One region of the Paenibacillus sp. AK121 genome, then DNA from elsewhere that is predicted to be linked to it. Evidence: predicted binding sites of a transcription regulator. Region 1 holds the regulator's gene; each other region holds the start of a gene.
What was found. Region 1 encodes Rex, which represses fermentation and respiration genes when NADH is low (regulators of the CRP and FNR family bind a similar motif). Its sites were predicted from a motif close to TTGTGAAATATTTCACAA; they were not measured.
Positions count from the first base shown of each region.

Region 2: KSP24_RS05365 (formate/nitrite transporter family protein) is a predicted target of Rex. The motif match lies at 2,179-2,196, and genes of this name have one in related genera.
Region 3: adhE (bifunctional acetaldehyde-CoA/alcohol dehydrogenase) is a predicted target of Rex. The motif match lies at 2,007-2,024, and genes of this name have one in related genera.
Region 4: nirB (nitrite reductase large subunit NirB) is a predicted target of Rex. The motif match lies at 3,076-3,093, and genes of this name have one in related genera.

Region 1 is NZ_JAHPJM010000003.1:186,070-190,667, forward strand. It holds gene KSP24_RS07090 (hypothetical protein) at 1-447, opposite strand, end outside; gene KSP24_RS07095 (cell wall elongation regulator TseB-like domain-containing protein) at 751-1,275, opposite strand; gene KSP24_RS07100 (amidohydrolase) at 1,313-2,614, opposite strand; gene KSP24_RS07105 (redox-sensing transcriptional repressor Rex) at 2,601-3,254, opposite strand; gene dinG (ATP-dependent DNA helicase DinG) at 3,282-4,598, opposite strand, start outside.
Region 2 is NZ_JAHPJM010000002.1:453,260-457,857, reverse strand. It holds gene KSP24_RS05370 (molybdopterin-containing oxidoreductase family protein) at 1-902, opposite strand, end outside; gene KSP24_RS05365 (formate/nitrite transporter family protein) at 1,259-2,104, opposite strand; gene KSP24_RS05360 (FAD-dependent oxidoreductase) at 2,491-3,852, opposite strand; gene KSP24_RS05355 (glutathione peroxidase) at 4,244-4,598, opposite strand, start outside.
Region 3 is NZ_JAHPJM010000003.1:375,378-379,975, reverse strand. It holds gene KSP24_RS08120 (DODA-type extradiol aromatic ring-opening family dioxygenase) at 212-979, shown strand; gene KSP24_RS08115 (Crp/Fnr family transcriptional regulator) at 1,125-1,841, opposite strand; gene adhE (bifunctional acetaldehyde-CoA/alcohol dehydrogenase) at 2,100-4,598, shown strand, end outside.
Region 4 is NZ_JAHPJM010000030.1:822-5,419, forward strand. It holds partial or broken gene KSP24_RS24720 (exosporium glycoprotein BclB-related protein) at 1-100, shown strand, start outside; gene nirD (nitrite reductase small subunit NirD) at 168-497, opposite strand; gene nirB (nitrite reductase large subunit NirB) at 540-2,969, opposite strand; gene KSP24_RS24735 (spore germination protein) at 3,287-4,598, shown strand, end outside.

The DNA of each region.
Region 1 (4,598 bases):
GACATTGTTTGAATCCATATCGGTATCAGCCTTGATACCTGCTTTTTTCTTTTTCATCTGCTCAACTGTAGATGAAATTTGAGTATACTTTTTATTTTCCATCGCTTCGGCTACAGGAAACATAGCCTCAGACCACCATTGATTCAGTGCTGAATTGGAACGATCTGCGATATCCAGCTTAATGGTACGGCTGCCAATGATGGATTGCCCTTTTTGCTTAACCACATCGACCAATCCGGCCACATCCGCCTGCGGTTTGAGATCTAGTTTCAATACGACCTGATCCTGTTTAATATCTATTTGAGCGCTTGTCACGCCTGGATATTGAGATACCAGTTTTTCCAGAGGACTTTGCATTGTAACCTGACGGTAAATGAACCATCCCCCAAACATCAACAAGGCTGCCAAAACGGCCGCCACAACAATAGGAACTGCACGCAATTTCAAACAACATCCTCCTCTCAAAATGTAAAACCCAGAAGAAACGGGACGAATGTCAACAAACAACCAAATTGCATGATCTTATAGAGATCAGCAACTCATTTTTCTATCATTTTTGTCTATCACTTATAAAATATAGTATATCATAACGTGAATCTAATATCGAAGGCAATGTGTGGAGGAGTTGTGATTTTCGTAGCAGCAAAAAAAGACGTAAATACGATTTAAGTCGCATTTACGTCTTTTCAACTTCAATCAGTCATTCTTTTAACAATACATTCTTTTCACCATCACTACTCCCATAACACGCTAGTAATTAGGTAAAGTATACTTTATCCCCGTCGATGCTCCATCTGAGAAACGGTAAAAGGTATAGTTATGATGGCTTTCATCATCGTAAAACAGTTGCCATACATATTCGCCATTGAACACACTCGGTTGGAGCCTTACAATTTTTGCATTTGGAAGTTGCTGCTGAATTATCGCTGTCATTTTTTGCTCGTCGACTCCGTTTTTCATCAGCTCGGTATGAACACCGCTTGGATCTGCGACAGGTACGTTAGGTTGTCCTTCCATTTTTTGAAAAGGAACCCACACCATTATATTTTCATTCTGTGCGTTTTTTCCTTGAACCACCCAATAAATCTGATCCCACACAGACTTCCAAGTCTGAGTCGTGCTAACCAGACCACCTGATTGCTTGGCCTTAATGATAGCGGCATTTTTCTCAGCCACCTGGTCTTGAGTAACGTAGGAATAATACCAGAAAATGCTGACCAGGATCAGTATTACGGCCAAAATGGCGACCGCTATCCATTTCTTCTTATTTTTCAAACCTGTGCTTCCTCTCTAAGGGGATGTGACACCTGAATTAGCGCGACAGCAGCCCTTCAAAGGCGGCTTGTGCCTCATGTTTGATACGTTCCTCGTCCATCGTCAGGCATTCGCCGTTTTTCACAACCTGACGACCGTCTACCCACACATGAGCCACGTCTTTGGCACTTGCAGAGTATACGGCATGGGAAATAAGATCTGTACGCGGCAAGAAATGGGCCTGATTCAGATCTAGCGCGATAAAGTCAGCCTTGTTGCCTGCTGCCAGCGCTCCTACTTCTTTTAAACCAATCGACTTTGCACCATACTCTGTTGCCAGACGCAGTGCTTCATTTGCAGGAACTGCTGTTGGGTCGCCAGATACTCCCTTGTGAATGAGTGCCGCCAGACGCATTTCCTCGAACATATCCAGGTTATTATTGCTGGCAGGACCGTCTGTTCCAAGAGAAACAGTAACTCCTGCACGCAGCAATTCAGGCACTCTAGCTACACCACTTGCCAGCTTCAAGTTGCTGCCTGGATTATGTGAAACCGCCACACCTCGTTCCGCTAATAAAGCTATCTCTTCGTCGTTCAAGTGTACGCCGTGGGCAACAAGTGAAGGGCGGGAGAAAAAGCCAAGCTTATCTAAGTGTGCAACTGGACGCAAACCGTAGTCGCGTACGTTTTGCTCAACTTCGGCGATCGTCTCGGACATGTGCGTATGCAATGGTAAATCGAGATCATGTGCTGCTTGAACAAATTTCTCAATAAACGCTGGCGGGCATGTGTATGGGGCATGCGGAGACATCATCGTTGTGATACGTCCGTCTGCTTTTCCATGCCAGTTACGGGCAAAAGTCACGGCCTCAGCCAGCTTGATCCGCTGTTCTTCTTCTGAACAGAGTCCAATGGCTCCACGCATCAAACTTGCACGGATGCCCGACTCTTCAGCTACACGTGCCACCTCATCCATATGATCGTACATATCCAGGAAAGTTGTGGTTCCACCTTTCAGCATTTCCAGCACTGACAAGGATGTTCCCCAATACACATCCGTAGATGTAAACTTGGCTTCCATAGGCCACATTTTTTCCTGAAGCCAGACTTGAAGTGCCAAGTCATCTCCATACCCTCGCAGCAGAGACATCGCCGCATGACCATGAGTATTAATCAGACCAGGCAAAAACAATAACCCGTTACCGTCGATTGCTTCCGTCTCTTCCTCACCCGCAGGCAGAGTCTCGCCAATGTAAGTAATACGGCTATCCTCCACAATCATAAAACCATGGATTACCCCAGCTTCAGGTCCATTCACGGCAAAAGAACCGTTTTTAATCATCCATTTATTCACTGTCATATTGTGCTTCTTCCTTTCCGTCCTCCAGATAATAAGCGAGGCTAAGCAAATCAGTTGTAAAGTCTGTGGCATGTATCCGAATGTTAGCCGGTGCCTTGAGAATGATAGGTGCAAAGTTTAAAATCGCTCCAATTCCACTCTCAATGAGCCTATCAGCTACGTGTTGTGCCTCAAAATCAGGTACAGTAATAATCCCGATTCGAATATTTTTTTCTTTCACAGTCGCTTCCAATTCATCCATCGGCTGAACGACTAAGGTATTGATTCTGGTCCCAACCTTATCCGGGAACGCATCAAATACCGCCACAATCTTCATATTGTCTTTTAAATAAGCGTTATAGTTTGATAGGGCTTGACCCAGATTACCCGCTCCGACCAATACTACATTAATTTGCTGGTCAATTTTCAGGATATGGCGTATTTTCTCAATTAGATAAGAAACATCGTAACCGATGCCCTTCCGACCAAAATCGCCAAAATAGGCAAGATCTTTACGAATTTGGGCCGGATTCAAATCTAACCTCTGTCCCAGCTCTTGAGAAGAGACCGTAGCCACCTCCCGTTTGTGCAGTGCATTCAGATAACGTAAATATACGGGTAATCTCCGTACGACAGCCTCTGAAATTTTATCTGATTTCATACTTGCTCCCCCTAATTGTAACGGACTTTAGGTGTCCGTCCGTTGTGCCTCTGTCTCCGGGGCGGATTGGAGCCATTCGGCGATGCGGGGCACCATTTGCTCCGATGGCATATGCTCCATTTTTGGTCCCGGTAACGAGTACAAAAAGTGCTTTCCGTAATAGGATTCGATCACACGCGTATCGTAAACGATAACGACTCCGTGGTCACTCGCTGTACGTACCAACCGCCCAAATCCCTGTTTGAAGCGAATAACTGCTTGTGGTACAGACAGCTTCATAAATGGGTTCTTCTTCTGCTGCTGGAGCAACTCGCTTTTTGCCTCCAGTAACGGGTGATTGGGCGGTTGAAACGGCAAGCGAACGATGGCCAGACAAGTCAAAGCCTTCCCTGGAATATCGACGCCTTCCCAGAAGCTGCTGGTTCCCAGCAATACAGAAGCCTTGGCTTCCTGAAAACGACGGGTTAGCTTGCTCCGACTCCCACTGTCTACACCTTGTCCTAACACGGTAATATCGCTGGATGCTAACGCCTCTTTAAGTGGCTCATACACTTGCCGGAGCATCCGATAGGAAGTAAACAGAACAAGCATTCTCCCCCGCGTCGCCTGGGCAGTCGCTCCTAGAGAGCTAACGAGCATCTCTACAAAATGTGCATCCCCTACACTGCCCTTGACACTCGGAAAGTCTCGCGGAATGACCAGCAACACCTGATCCCTGTAATTAAAAGGTGATGGGAGCTGTGACGTCATTAATCGTCCTTGATCCGCTGCCTCCTGCAAGCCGAGTTGATCGGTCATGTACTGAAACGACTTATCTACCGATAAAGTAGCAGATGTCAAAATAATACTTCTTTTTTTGTCAAAAAACATTTCTTTCAACTGGCGGCTCACATCGACGGGCACTGCATAAAATTGCAATGATTTACTACGGAATTGCCCACTCGCTTCGAGCCAATATACGGTTGTTTCATCATCGAGTCGTATAAAGAAGCGCAAATTTTCCCTAATCCCCGCCAAATCCTTAAGCAGACCCGTGATATCTGTAATGAGACTATCCGCCGCATAATCGTCGTGTTCTTCCTTGACATCCAGCATCAGCTTGTCGCCCTTGCGCAAAATTTCACTCAACGTTACATAAAGCTGATTTTCCAACGCCGCCGCTTGATCCCACTTTGCAGGCTTGGCCGACGGTTTGAGACGCGAAGAAAATTGTCCCGTTTCACCCGGTGTGGCATCAGACCGCTCTGGCAACATACCAAACAGCTTATCGCTTAGCAGGTCCCAAGTTTCCTTAACCTCTAACACGAGTGGGTACAGCTGATCAATGGTCGAGGCCCATTCCGT
Region 2 (4,598 bases), on a different contig from region 1:
TCCTCTTTCGGCACGCCGGTAATCTGCGAAACCCGTTCTGGTGTATAGGTCTTAACATGCTCGCGCAGTTCCTCGTGACCTACGGTATAGCGACGTAAAAATTCGTCGTCTGTCAGCCCCTGATCAAACAGCACATGCATAACCCCCAGCGCAAGCGCCGTATCCGTTCCCGGATATAAGGGAATGAACCAATCCGCCCATTGCGCCGTCCGGTTGCGATGAACATCAATAACGACCACTTTAGCACCTTTTTTACGTGCTTTCTCAGCCAATACGACCTGATGCATGTTGGTGCTGATGACGTTTCCGCCCCATACAATAATGAGCTCTGCATCCTCTGTGTCCTCCGGGCTTGTGCCGCCCTTAAATCCCATAACGGATGCCCAGCCTTCATTCCCAGCCACACTGCAAATCGTCTGATCCAGTTGGCTTGAACCCAGCGCATTGAAAAAGCGACGATCCATTCCATCCACACTCAATACACCCATATTGCCATAAAAGCTGTAGGGGAGAATGGATTCCGGTCCATCCGTACGTATCAGCTCCTTGAACCGACCTGTAATGGTATCGACCGCCTCCTCCCAGCTAATTCGTTCAAACTTCCCTTCCCCTTTGGCGCCTACACGCTTCAACGGATAAAGCACCCGATCCGGATCATATACTCGCTCGGTCATATTCCGGACTTTGTTGCATATAGCCCCTTTGGTAATGGGATGATCCGGATTACCAGTCACCTTGACTATCTTTCCATTTTCCTTGTGAAGCAGGAGCCCACACGTATCCGGGCAATCCAACGGGCATACGGCCGGAAAAATACCGTTCTGCTGCTCCGTCATCCGCTGTCCTCTGTGTAAGTTGTGTTGAAGTGTGGCCTCAAGAGGCGCGTTATTGCGATGATCCATGGTGTTAATGCTCCTTTCCGTTACCGTTTCCAAAAATTACACTGTTCTTATCATATCTACAGCTTTGGCCTATGGCAAGAGAAGGATTTTACCACACAGCATCTCTCCAAAATATATAAAAATCCGCCTGCTGTATAGAGCAAAACGGATTTTAAAAATCATAATTATTTTTTTATCATCCTGTTTCATCATTACATACCCAGGGTAAAAGAGATCAAGGCATTATGGACGAGAGCACACTCATCCTCCATGCCAAATCATGGACCACTCCCAAAAAAATCCGCCATGACAGGTTTCGTTCCCCCGGGCCTGTCATGGCGGATTTGCTTTGTTCATAGCTTCATAAAGTAACGTGATTACGCATGATCACTCAACGGATTGGATGCAACGGAAGGAGTAATTTGAGATTCATTCACGGAATGTGTGTTGGTTTGAGTTTTTTTCAGATAGGCCAGCCAGTAGGCTCCAGCCACAAACAGACTGCCTCCTACCAAATTCCCCAACCAGACCGGAATGAAATTCATAACATACGCTGCCCACGAAAAATGACCTGCAAAAATAGCCGCCGGAATGAGAAACATATTGGCTACAACGTGCTGAAATCCAATAGCAACAAAGGCCATGGTCGGGAACCAAATTCCCATAATTTTGCCGCCGATGGAGTCTGTGCTATAAGCCATCCATACAGCCAGTGCAACGAGCCAGTTACATCCTATACCTGATATAAAAGACTGCAAAAAGCTTTCATGCAGCTTATGCCCTGCCATATCCACCACTTTATCCAGGTAAGGCCCCGTTTCGGTCAAGCCCAGAACATGCCCGAAGAAAAATGCAACAAATAATGCACCTGCAAAATTACTGAGCGTAATAATCGCCAAATTACGAAGCATGGCTCCTGTCTTAATTCGTCCTGCCCATCTCGCCAAAGGCACTGCCATCATATTGCCGGTCAGCAATTCCCCACCAGCGATCAAAACTAACACCAGACCTACAGGGAACACCGCAGCTCCAATAAAGGTAGCAATGCTTCCCCATTCTTTAGGTGCACTTGCAATAACGCGTATATCCAGCAAAAACCCGAGTGCAATAAATGCACCTGCCAAAAATCCCAATACTACCGCCACATTCCACGGGTTGTTCGCCTTGGCCACTCCTGTTTCCACCGTCTTTTCGGCAATTTGCCCCGGTTTATAGCTTGCCATCTGCCCCCGCTCCTTTAATATCTTTTAAACAAAATATTCTTCTTTTATATTTTATTTAAAATCAGTGATTTTGTTTGTGAAAAAAATCACTTTCTAAAGTATAAAAAAAACAGCCCTTGAATAAAGGACTGTTTTTCTATTTTATTACATCTACTGCGCTACTACGCGCTTTACATTTAATTGTATTCTTCCTTTTCAACAGCTCTCAAGAACCAAAGAACTCCGCCCAGACCGACGGCTGCAACAACTACAAGAAAAAGGATATAAAACAAATCCATTATAAAGTCTCCCCCTAATCCTTATGCTCTCTATATTGTACTATAAGGATTCATCCGTACGCTTCAGATTGTTGACAAACTTATGAACAATGTCACAGACAAATCGAATTATACAGTAACTGGGTTCCGTTCGGATATTGTAGGCAATGCTTGCAAACCTGCCGCGTTCAGAAAATTCCAAGGCTTGTTATAGTGCGGCTGGAAGAAGAAATCGACAAAGGCCAACTGGTCAATGGTCATATGATTTTGAATGGCTACAGACAGCGTGTTAATGGATTGCGTCAAATCGACCTTCGACATAATTTGTGCCCCAACAATTCTCCGTGTCTCCTGCTCATATACAACCTTCAGCAACACTTTTTCAGAGGTTGGCATAAACTCAGGACGATAGCTGTCCTCAATGGTTACAGCTTCTACAGTCATACCCTCGTCGGTTGCTGCGGCTTCTGTCATTCCTGTTCCCGCAATATTATCTTCGTAAATTTTGATACCCGAAGTTCCTTGTGTTCCCATGTAGGCAATGGTCGGCTGTACCAGATTGCGTGCCACCAGCGTCCCCATTCGAACCGCATTCGTCGCCAATGGGATATAAGCTGTTTTGCCAGTCGGATTATAACGAATTGCACAACTGTCGCCTGCTGCAAACACATCCGGGCAGCTACTTTGCATATAATTGTCCACAATGATCGCACCGTTAGGCAACATATCTACCTGACCTTTGAGCAGATCCGTTTGAGGTCGGAAACCGATACAGAGTATAACAAGCTCTGTTTCATACTCTCCTTTGGAGGTCACGACCTTACTTACTTTACCGTTAGTCCCCTCAAAACGACTTACTGTCTCGCCAAGTACCAGCTTAATGCCATGTTCTCTCAGGGAATTCTCAATACGGTCTGTATACTCATGGTCTAAATACTTATTCAATATACGATCAGCACTGTCGATCAGCGTTACGTTCTTACCGTTCATTTGAAAAGCTTCTACCAGTTCAACACCAATGTATCCAGCTCCGACGACTGTAATGTTCTGTACGTGCTGGGCTTTCTCAATGATTTCATTCGAATGATTATAGTTTTTGCAGAGCAAAATATGATCAAGTTCAATGCCTTCCAGCTTCGGAATAATTGGCCACGATCCAGTAGTCACAATCAATTTATCAAATGTGTCCGTAAATTCCTCACCTGTTTGGAGATTACGTGCATGCAGCGTTTTGCCGGCTGTATCCACACTCGTTACCTCATGAAGCATCTTGGTCACTACACCCATATCAGCCAGTTGATCTGGGGACGAATAAAACAATCCGTGTGGATCTTTGACGACACCACCTACGTACAGTGCAATACCACAAGATAAAAATGAAATATTGTCATTACGCTCATAAACCGTAATTTCGGCATCTGGATAACATTTAGCTGTGTTGACTATGGCTGCTGTACCTGCGTGTGTACATCCGATAACTGCTACTTTCATGTTGAATTCCTCCTTGGTGTGTGGGCATAAAATGTATAATAATTGTGAATACTTTCACTTAGGTAACTCGTACTCTTTGTGATTTATTTCACTTCATGCGCTTATTATAGTGTGATATTTTTCACATTACAATAGCTTTTTATGATATTCACAGTTTGTCCACATTTAAAAAGGTAAGGATGTCTGAGATCAGCCGTTTGCTGAAATCTTTTTTTTCTCCATTTAGTTTTCCCTGTCTGCCCCCTGATTATGCCCTTGGAACAGACTTTCCACACGATGCGTCAATTCTTAGGTAAATGCTCATTTAGAGAATAAAAAAAGGTCTGTTTCCCCTGAGACAGGCAGAAATCAGACCTTGTTTATACATATACTTTGGAATTACACGAAGCTATTATAACAACTGCTCAATGGCAGCTTTCATCGCTTCCGGTGACTCCTTAGGCTCAAAACGCCCTACAGGCACACCTTCACGATTCACAATGAATTTTGTAAAATTCCACTGAATTGTACCATCTTCCTGTTCTCCAGGCTGCTGCTTCTTCAAATATTCAAACAGAGCTGCTGTATCCGGTCCGTTCACATCCACTTTGGCGAATACCGGGAAATTAACCCCGTAATTCAATTGGCAAAATTCAGCCGCTTCCTCGCTGCTGCCCGGCTCCTGACCGCCAAATTGGTTGCAAGGGAAGCCTAAAACAACGAGTCCTCGATCCTTATATTCGTCATAAAGCTTCTGCAAATCCCCA
Region 3 (4,598 bases), 190 kb from region 1:
GTCCTTTGTATCGGGATATAATAATATTTTTAAATTTATTAGTTACATATTACTATGACTTTATACCTATATCAATCTTTATTTAAAGAATTGCTGATCTTTAAGTATATGCTGGCATCTATATTGACATTACTATATTACTTATGTATTATTGCTTACATAAAGTTACTAAGTGAATAAAATAAATTGTTTGCGATAAGGGGATTTTTTAATGGTACCATCTTTATTTTTAGCCCACGGATCACCTATGCTTGGTATTGAACAGACGGACTACACTGCATTTCTAGAGCAGTTGGGGAAAAGCGTTCACCCTAAGGCGATTGTTATCTTTACAGCTCACTGGGAGACGCAAGTGTTAACGATTAGTTCAATGGATGACATATACGATACAATTTATGATTTTGGAGGCTTCCCACCCGAACTGTACGAAGTGAAGTATCCAGCACATGGTTCTGTTGAACTAGCTAATAAGTTGAAAAAGTTATATGAACAAAAGGGCATCGATGTACAAACTGATCGGGTGAGGGGACTGGATCATGGTTCATGGACATTGTTGCATCGTATGTATCCTGAGGCAGACATTCCGGTAGTTCAGATTTCCGTAAATCCGTACCTCTCGCCCAAAGCACAATTTGCCATTGGTGACGTGTTGCGTGAGTTGGGAGAACAAGATATTCTGGTCATTGGCAGTGGCGTGACTGTCCATAATCTGCGTATTGTCAAATGGGGAGAAACGAAAACGGAGCCTTGGGCAATTGATTTTGATGACTGGATTATCGAAAAAGTGCAAAGCGGAGATATAGAAGCTTTGGATCACTATGAAAGCGAAGCGCCATATGCTCGTCAGGCCGTACCTAGAGCAGAACACTTTGTACCGTTGTTTATTGCAATGGGTAGTGGCAATCCTGCAAACGAAGCTAAGGTCATCCATAGAAGCTATGAGATGGGAAATTTAAGTTATCTATGCTTTCAGTTTTAAAGCGTGTAGGGCAGAAGAAGGTCGAGTTATGTGCTTTGTTACTGTCCCGTCCGTTCTCTAAAAAATGGGGAGTGGAATAAAATTAGGGAGTGTTATAAGCTAATAATGGCTTACAGCACTCCCTTTTACATTAAAAAACAATTTATTATATCCGGCAAATCTCACGTGGGCACAATTCACAATGACATACACCTTGCAGCATTTCCAAATCCTTGACAACAATCATACCATTATCGTATTCTACTGCATTTTTCTTACGCAGATCACTGAGCATCCGATTTACGCTTTCCCGGGTAGCACCGATCATATTTGATAAGTCAGTATGAGTAATCTTTTTATGAATCAAGATATAGTCGCCGTGAGGCTCACCATAGGTGTTGCATAGTCGGATGAGTGTGGAACATAGAGCGCCAGGCTTGCCGTACATCATCAAATCGCGGAACTTGGTCTGAGTAATGCGATGATGCGATCCCATCCATTTCATAAAGTCAATCGCAAAATCACAATGCTGGCAAATAAGCAGCTCCAAATCTGTATGATCGATTACGCCAATATCACTGTCCTCCAGAACCTCAGCAGAAAAGGAATGCTTGGTGCCGAAGAAAGGATCAGCTTGACCAACAAGATCGCCGCTTTGATACATATATAGAATAAGTTCCTTACCCTCATCCGTTGTTTTGGTTACCTTTACGCGTCCGCGCTTAATATAAAACAGCTTATCCGCTGTATCTCCTTCCCAGAACAAATGCGAGCTTTCTGGCATAACTCGATCTTTCATCATCACTTGCAACCGGTTGAAGCTGGCCTCCGAGAAGCAACAGGTGTTGCCGCGGGCTTCCATTACATTTGTAGGGTTTCTCATCGTCCATTTCCCCTTTGTATCCTATGTTTTTTATCTGCAACTTGATCAATTCAAATTCATTATATACCTGTGCAATGAGTTTTTGGGGCAAGAAGAGGGGGTAAAAGTGGCAGAATTCCAAACTTTGTGATTTAATTCACTTCATAAAATAAAATTTTAAATAGATTGTGAAAAAAATCACAAAATATCTTGAAAAGCTGTGTTACGATCAGTGCGTGAACAAGAGATAGTACACGAGATAACAGGAGGATGAGGGAAATGGCTGTTAAAAACGAGGTTATCCAAAAAGAGCAAAGCGCAGAGCAGTATATTCAAACGCTGATTGACCGGGCGAACCGGGCACAGCAAGCTTTCATGAGTATGAATCAGGAGCAGATTGACGGAATCGTACAAGCTATGGCACTCGCAGGGATGGATAAGCACATGCACCTAGCGAAGTTGGCTGTTGAAGAAACAGGACGCGGTGTGTACGAGGACAAAATCACCAAAAACATGTTTGCAACAGAATATATCTATCACAGCATCAAAAATGAGAAGACCGTTGGTGTCATTGAAGATAATGATTTCGATAGCTTCCAAAAGATTGCAGAGCCAGTCGGTATCATCATGGGGATTACTCCAGTAACAAACCCGACTTCGACTACGATGTTCAAAGCGTTAATTGCCATTAAAACACGTAACCCAATCATTTTCGGCTTCCATCCATCTGCTCAATCGTGTAGTGCGGAAGCAGCCCGCGTATTGCTTGAAGCAGCTGTTAAACATGGTGCTCCAGCGGATTGCATCCAATGGATTGAAGCACCTTCGATGGATAAAACAAATGTACTGATGAACCACCCTGATGTGGCATTGATTTTGGCAACTGGCGGATCAGGCATGGTTAAGGCAGCTTATAGCTGTGGTAAACCTGCACTTGGCGTAGGTCCTGGTAACGTACCTTGCTTTATTGAAAAAACAGCCGATATCAAACAGGCCGTGAACGACCTTATCCTTTCTAAATCTTTTGATAACGGTATGATTTGTGCTTCGGAACAAGCCGTAATTATCGAAGAGCCTATCTTCGAGCAAGTGAAGAAATTGATGATTGCTAATGGTTGCTACTTTGTAAATAAAGAAGAAGCAGCTAAGCTCACTCAAGGGGCTATGAATGTAGAAAAATGTGCAGTGAACCCGGCCATCGTCGGACAGTCTGCTGTAAAAATAGCTGAAATGAGCGGCATTACAGTACCGGCAGGAACAAAAATTTTGGTCGCTGAAATTGAAGGAGTAGGAACCAAATTCCCATTATCTGCGGAAAAATTGAGTCCGGTATTGGCTTGCTACAAAGTGAAAAATGCAGAGCAAGGTATCCAACGTGCTGCTGAAGTTGTAGAGTTCGGCGGTATGGGTCACTCGTCAGCTATCCATTCGCAAGATGAGGACGTTATCGCTCGCTTTGCAAACCGTTTGCAAACAGGTCGTATCATTGTAAATGCACCTTCCACACATGGTGCAATCGGTGATATTTACAACACCAACCTTCCTTCGTTGACACTTGGTTGCGGTTCGTACGGTCGTAACTCGACTTCGTCGAACGTATCTGCAGTTAACTTGATTAATGTGAAAAGGGTGGCGAAACGGACGGTGAATATGCAATGGTTCAAAGTACCTTCCAAAATTTATTTTGAGAAAAATTCGACACAGTATCTTGCTAAAATGCCTGATATCACACGTGTAGCCATTATCACTGACCCTATGATGGTGAAACTCGGATATGTGGACCGCGTCATTCATTATTTGCACCAGCGCCAAACACCAGTTGCGATTGAAGTGTTCTCTGAAGTTGAGCCAGATCCATCGACAGTTACGGTAGAGCGTGGTACTGAAATGATGAGACGTTTCCAACCGGATTGCATCATCGCACTCGGCGGCGGTTCGCCAATGGATGCTGCTAAAGGCATGTGGATGTTCTATGAATATCCGGATACTGATTTCAATAACTTGAAGCAAAAATTCATGGATATTCGTAAACGGATTTACAAGTACCCACGTCTGGGTCAAAAAGCACAATTTGTAGCTATCCCTACAACCTCGGGTACAGGTTCGGAAGTCACATCGTTTGCAGTAATTACAGACAAAAACCTGGGCAACACGAAGTATCCGCTGGCTGACTATGAGTTGACTCCTGATGTGGCAATTATTGACCCTGTGTTTGTATATTCGCTGCCTAAAACAGCTGTAGCCGATACAGGTATGGACGTTCTGACACATGCTATCGAGGCTTACGTGTCTGTAATGGCCAATGATTACACAGATGGTCTGGCAATTAAAGCCATTCAACTGGTATTCCAATACCTGGAGCAATCGGCTCTGATCGGCGACAAGTTGGCTCGCGAAAAAATGCATAATGCTTCTACACTTGCAGGTATGGCGTTTGCTAATGCATTCTTGGGTATTAACCACAGTCTTGCACATAAATGGGGCGGACAATACCATACGGCGCATGGCCGCACGAATGCTATCTTGCTGCCGCACGTTATTCGCTACAATGCGAAAAAACCGACAAAATTTGCTTCGTTCCCTAAATATTCGCACTTTGTTGCAGATGAGCGCTATGCAGAAATTGCACGCATACTGGGACTGCCTGCACGTACCACTGAAGAAGGGGTTAACAGCTTAATTGACGCGATCCGTAAGTTGAACAAAACACTCGGTATCGAGGAATCGTTCCAACAACTCGGATTCGATCCAAAAGACTTTGAATCACGTGTAGATTAT
Region 4 (4,598 bases), on a different contig from region 1:
GCAAACCCGTCTGCTTATGGTTTTCTCTGCCACTGCGACAGGCGTTTCCCTCGTCAACACCGTGGTGGGTTACGCAAGTGCAGGTGTCACTATTACCTGATCAAAAACAAAAAGGGCCCTGCAGGATTGTTCCTGTCGAGCCCTTTTTATACTTTCCCTCACATGAATTAAACCGTTTCAAGCGATATTTTCACTACTTCTCCCTCTTCACAGACGGCGAACGTTTTAATTTGTCCGTGGTCAGGCTCTTGAACGAGGCCTGTTTGCAAATCAATTTTCCAGTCATACAAAGGATCATAAATATAATGACCAGATACTATTGCCTCTGTAAGAGGACCCCCTTTAGGGTGAGGATTACTATTTTCAACAGCATACAGCTTATTCTCCGAAGTGCGGAAAACAGCAATTTCAGCACCTTTGACGTGGATAGTGCGTCCTATTCTGATCGGAAAATCCTTGCTATGACCGACAACAAGCCATTCGGCATTCTTGATCATTTGCTTGCTCGCTTCCTTCCTCAGGCATTTTTAGATGCAATTTTACACAATAGACGGAGTGACAGCCTCAAATAGATTCTTGCGTGTATCCTTATCATGGATGATTTTTTTCCATGGGTCTTCGACCTGTTGTAATGCAAATTCAACGCGTTCTACTAAAGCTTGTCGATTAGCTGTATCGTTAACGACAGCCTTCTGAATCTCTTCCAGACCGATCCGTTCCACCCACTCGGAAGTACGTTCCAGGTATTGCCCTGTTTCCCGGTAGAATTGCATCACGGCTCCTACAATATCAATCAGTTCAGCGTCGGTTTTTACTTTACAGAGTGAATCAGCCAACCGTGCTTTAATACCGCCGTTTCCACCGACAAAGATCTCCCAGCCCCCATCATTGCCTACGATTCCGATATCCTTCGTACATGATTCCGCACAGTTGCGTGGACATCCATTAACCGCTAATTTGAATTTTGCCGGGAAATCCAATCGTTCGAATTTCCGTTCCAGTACTTCTCCCATTCCCATCGAGTCCTGTGTACCAAAACGACAAAATTGCGAGCCAACACAGGTTTTAACCGTACGAAGTGACTTCGCGTACGCATATCCCGAAGGCATATCAAGTTCTTCCCACACTTTAGGCAGATCCTCTTTACGTACACCAATCAAATCCAGCCGTTGTCCCCCGGTTACTTTAACGACCTTAACGTTATATTTAAGCGATACATCAGCTATCTTCTTCAAATCTTCTGGAGTCGTTACACCGCCGTACATTCTCGGCACCACTGTAAACGTTCCATCCTTTTGAATGTTCGCGTGCAATCGCTCATTTACAAACCGGGAATCTCCCTCATTTTCATAGGTATCAGGGTTAATCATACCCAAGTAATAATTCAGCGCCGGACGGCATTTGGAGCATCCTTCATCATTATGCCAGCCGAGTACATTCATCACTTCACGCGTAGTTGTCAGCCCTTTGGTTTTGATCGCTTCAACAATCTCGTCCCGGCTCAAGGTTGTGCAACCACATATTCCCTGCTTGGCTGATGTTTTGAAGCTGTCTCCAAGAACATATTGCAAAATTTGCTCAACAACGGGCTTACATCCTCCGCAAGAACGCGTAGCTCCGGTACATGCCTTAATTTCATCAACGGTGGTTAGTCCATTTTCATTGATTGCTTCCACAATTGCCTTTTTAGTCACACCGTTACAACCGCAGACAATTTCATCGTCCGCCATCGTTTCAACGGATGACGTTTTCGCCCCGTGATTGCCGCATCCAGTACCCATGATCTGTCCATAGATCTCATCTGTCATTTCCGTTTGCTGACGCACATATTTTTGCAGACTAGCAGATTCACTCACATCGCCAAACAGTACAGTACCAACAATTTTATTATCACGAAGCAGTACCTTTTTGTATGTTCGCTTCCACTCATCCTTCGCTACAATCGCCGTATGTTCAGGTTGGGTTATGAATTCGCCAGCTGAGAAAACATCTACCCCTGAAATTTTAAGCTTGGTGGAAACTACCGATCCTGCATAGCCTTCAGTATCCACGCCTGCCAAATGCTTGGCAATCACACTTCCCTGTTCAAACAGCGGAGCTACCAGACCGTAGCAGATTCCACGGTGCTCAACACATTCCCCTACAGCGTATACATCCGGCATGGAGGTTCTCATGAAATCATCGACCACAATCCCGCGGTTCGTTTCCATACCACTTTCTTTAGCTACCTGGATATTAGGTTTAATCCCGACGGCCATTACAACCAAATCTGCTTCCAGCTCGCTTCCATCCGAGAAGCGCAGTCCTTGTACCCGATCTTGACCGTACACTTCCGCAGTTTGCATTTGCATAGCAAACTTGATTCCCTGACGTTCCAGTTCTGCTTTCAACATCGCAGAGGCTTCCCGGTCTAACTGACGTTCCATCAAATCTTCCATTAGATGAACGACTGTAACATCCATCCCGAGGTTGACCAAGCCTTTAGCTGCCTCCAGCCCCAACAGACCGCCGCCAATGACAGCTGCCTTCTTATAGGTCTTCGCCGCCTCCAGCATGGCCGAGCAATCGGCGATATCCCGGAAACCAATGACGCCTGGTAACTCTTTGCCCGGAATAGGCAGAATAAACGATTGTGAACCAGTAGCCACCAAAGCCACATCGTAATCAATTTCCAGTCCGTCTTCGGTGTGAATCTTCTTGTGCCTACCGTCGATGCTTTTAACCATTTTTCCTGTATATAAAGTAATCCCTTGATCCGCATACCATTGCAAATCGTTCAGTATGATATCATCTATTGTTTTACTACCTTCCAACACATAAGAGAGCATGATCCTGTTATAGTTCGGATGCGGCTCACTTCCCAGGACTGTAATTTCATATTTATCTGTTAATTTTAAAATTTGTTCGACCGTATTGATACCAGCCATCCCGTTCCCTATAACCACAAGCTTCTTTTTACTGTTTATCATATACCGGTTCCTCCATTCATTCGACGCTACTTCCTATCCGACGACATCTCTACGTTTCTAATGAATATTGTTTATGCTTCTATTCTAATACAGTAGATAGGTCTATATGTGATTTCGATCACAATGTAGTTAAAATTATGAATATTTAGGGATTTCCCTATTCTATTTCAAGGGATTAAGGTAAGGACCGGAAATCATAGCAGTGTCATCGAAAGAATCTTTCCAATTCATGCGTAAATACAACCGTTATAAGGAATACTTTATGAACAACTTGTATCTTATGGGAAAACGAATTGAATTGTTTGGAGGTAATCAGCATGTGGTCTAAAATCATTTCTTATCTTCCTAGCTGGAGTACACTCTTTCAAGCTGGCCTTGCGTTGATTATTCCTTTAGGAATTTATTATATAAACACCTCGATTTATTCGTTTGTCGGCAGTAAGGGAGCCAAATCCAAACACTCTTCCAGTCATCCGCTCTCTAATAAACATAACGAAGGGCACATGAATCAGCAGCATGAACCGAGCTCTAAAATTACAGGAAATTATGATTCCGACTTACAGGCAATTCGTGAAGCTATTGGCGAAAATAGTGATGTGCATTTTCGTGAGTTTGTGATGAAGAAATTTCATGCTCGGTCCGTGTTAGTCTTCATAGAAGGTATGCAGGATGAAAAACTTATGAGCAAGCAGGTATTGGAGGTCTTGATGTTTGAAGGCCAGCAGCAGGGTCAGGATCAGCAGGAACAACCGGAAGGTATAAGTAACTCTTTTATAAAAGAAAGCCTGATGCCACTTACGCAAATTAGTGAAGTTACCCGTATGGAGGAACTGTACGAGTTCATCCTTTTAGGTCATACAGCCCTATTAATTGAAGGAATGAAGGAAGCGCTACTGGTGGGCCCTCCTAATGGCGCTATTCGCTCCGTCAATGAACCAACCTCTGAAGCATTGCTTCGGGGTCCCAGAATCGGTTTTACGGAAGTATTGAGTGAAAACACTTCGATGCTTCGGCGCCAGGGTTTAAATAAAAGTTTGGAATTGAAGAAATTCCAAGTGGGCAGCAGAATCAAAAAGGATCTCGTTATCGCGTATATAAAGGATATTGTGAATCCAGACCTTCTTGAAGAAGTAAGCCGCAGAATATCAAAAATAGACATGGATTTTTTACCTGAATCCGGGTATGTGGAACAACTCATCGAAGACAATTATTTAAGTCCATTCCAACAGGCTCATAATACAGAGCGTCCTGACCGTGTTATTAATGCTTTGTTGGAGGGAAGAATAGCGATCTTACTGGATGGTACTCCTTTTGCACTTATTGTCCCGGTGACCTTCAGTATGCTGCTTCAATCTCCCGAGGACTATTATGAGCGATGGATTCCGGGGACACTATTACGTCTGCTACGGTTTAGCGGGGCTTTTATAGCGCTTATGGGGCCTGCTCTGTACATTTCTTTTATATCGTTTCATCCCGGTTTAATTCCAACCAAGCTGGTCATTAGCATTATCGGAACCCGTCAAGGCGTCCCTTTCCCATCCGTTATAGAAGTCATGATTTTGGAAATCTCTATCGAAATTCTACGAGAGGCTGGCATCCGCCTGCCCAAACCCATTGGCCCTGCGATGG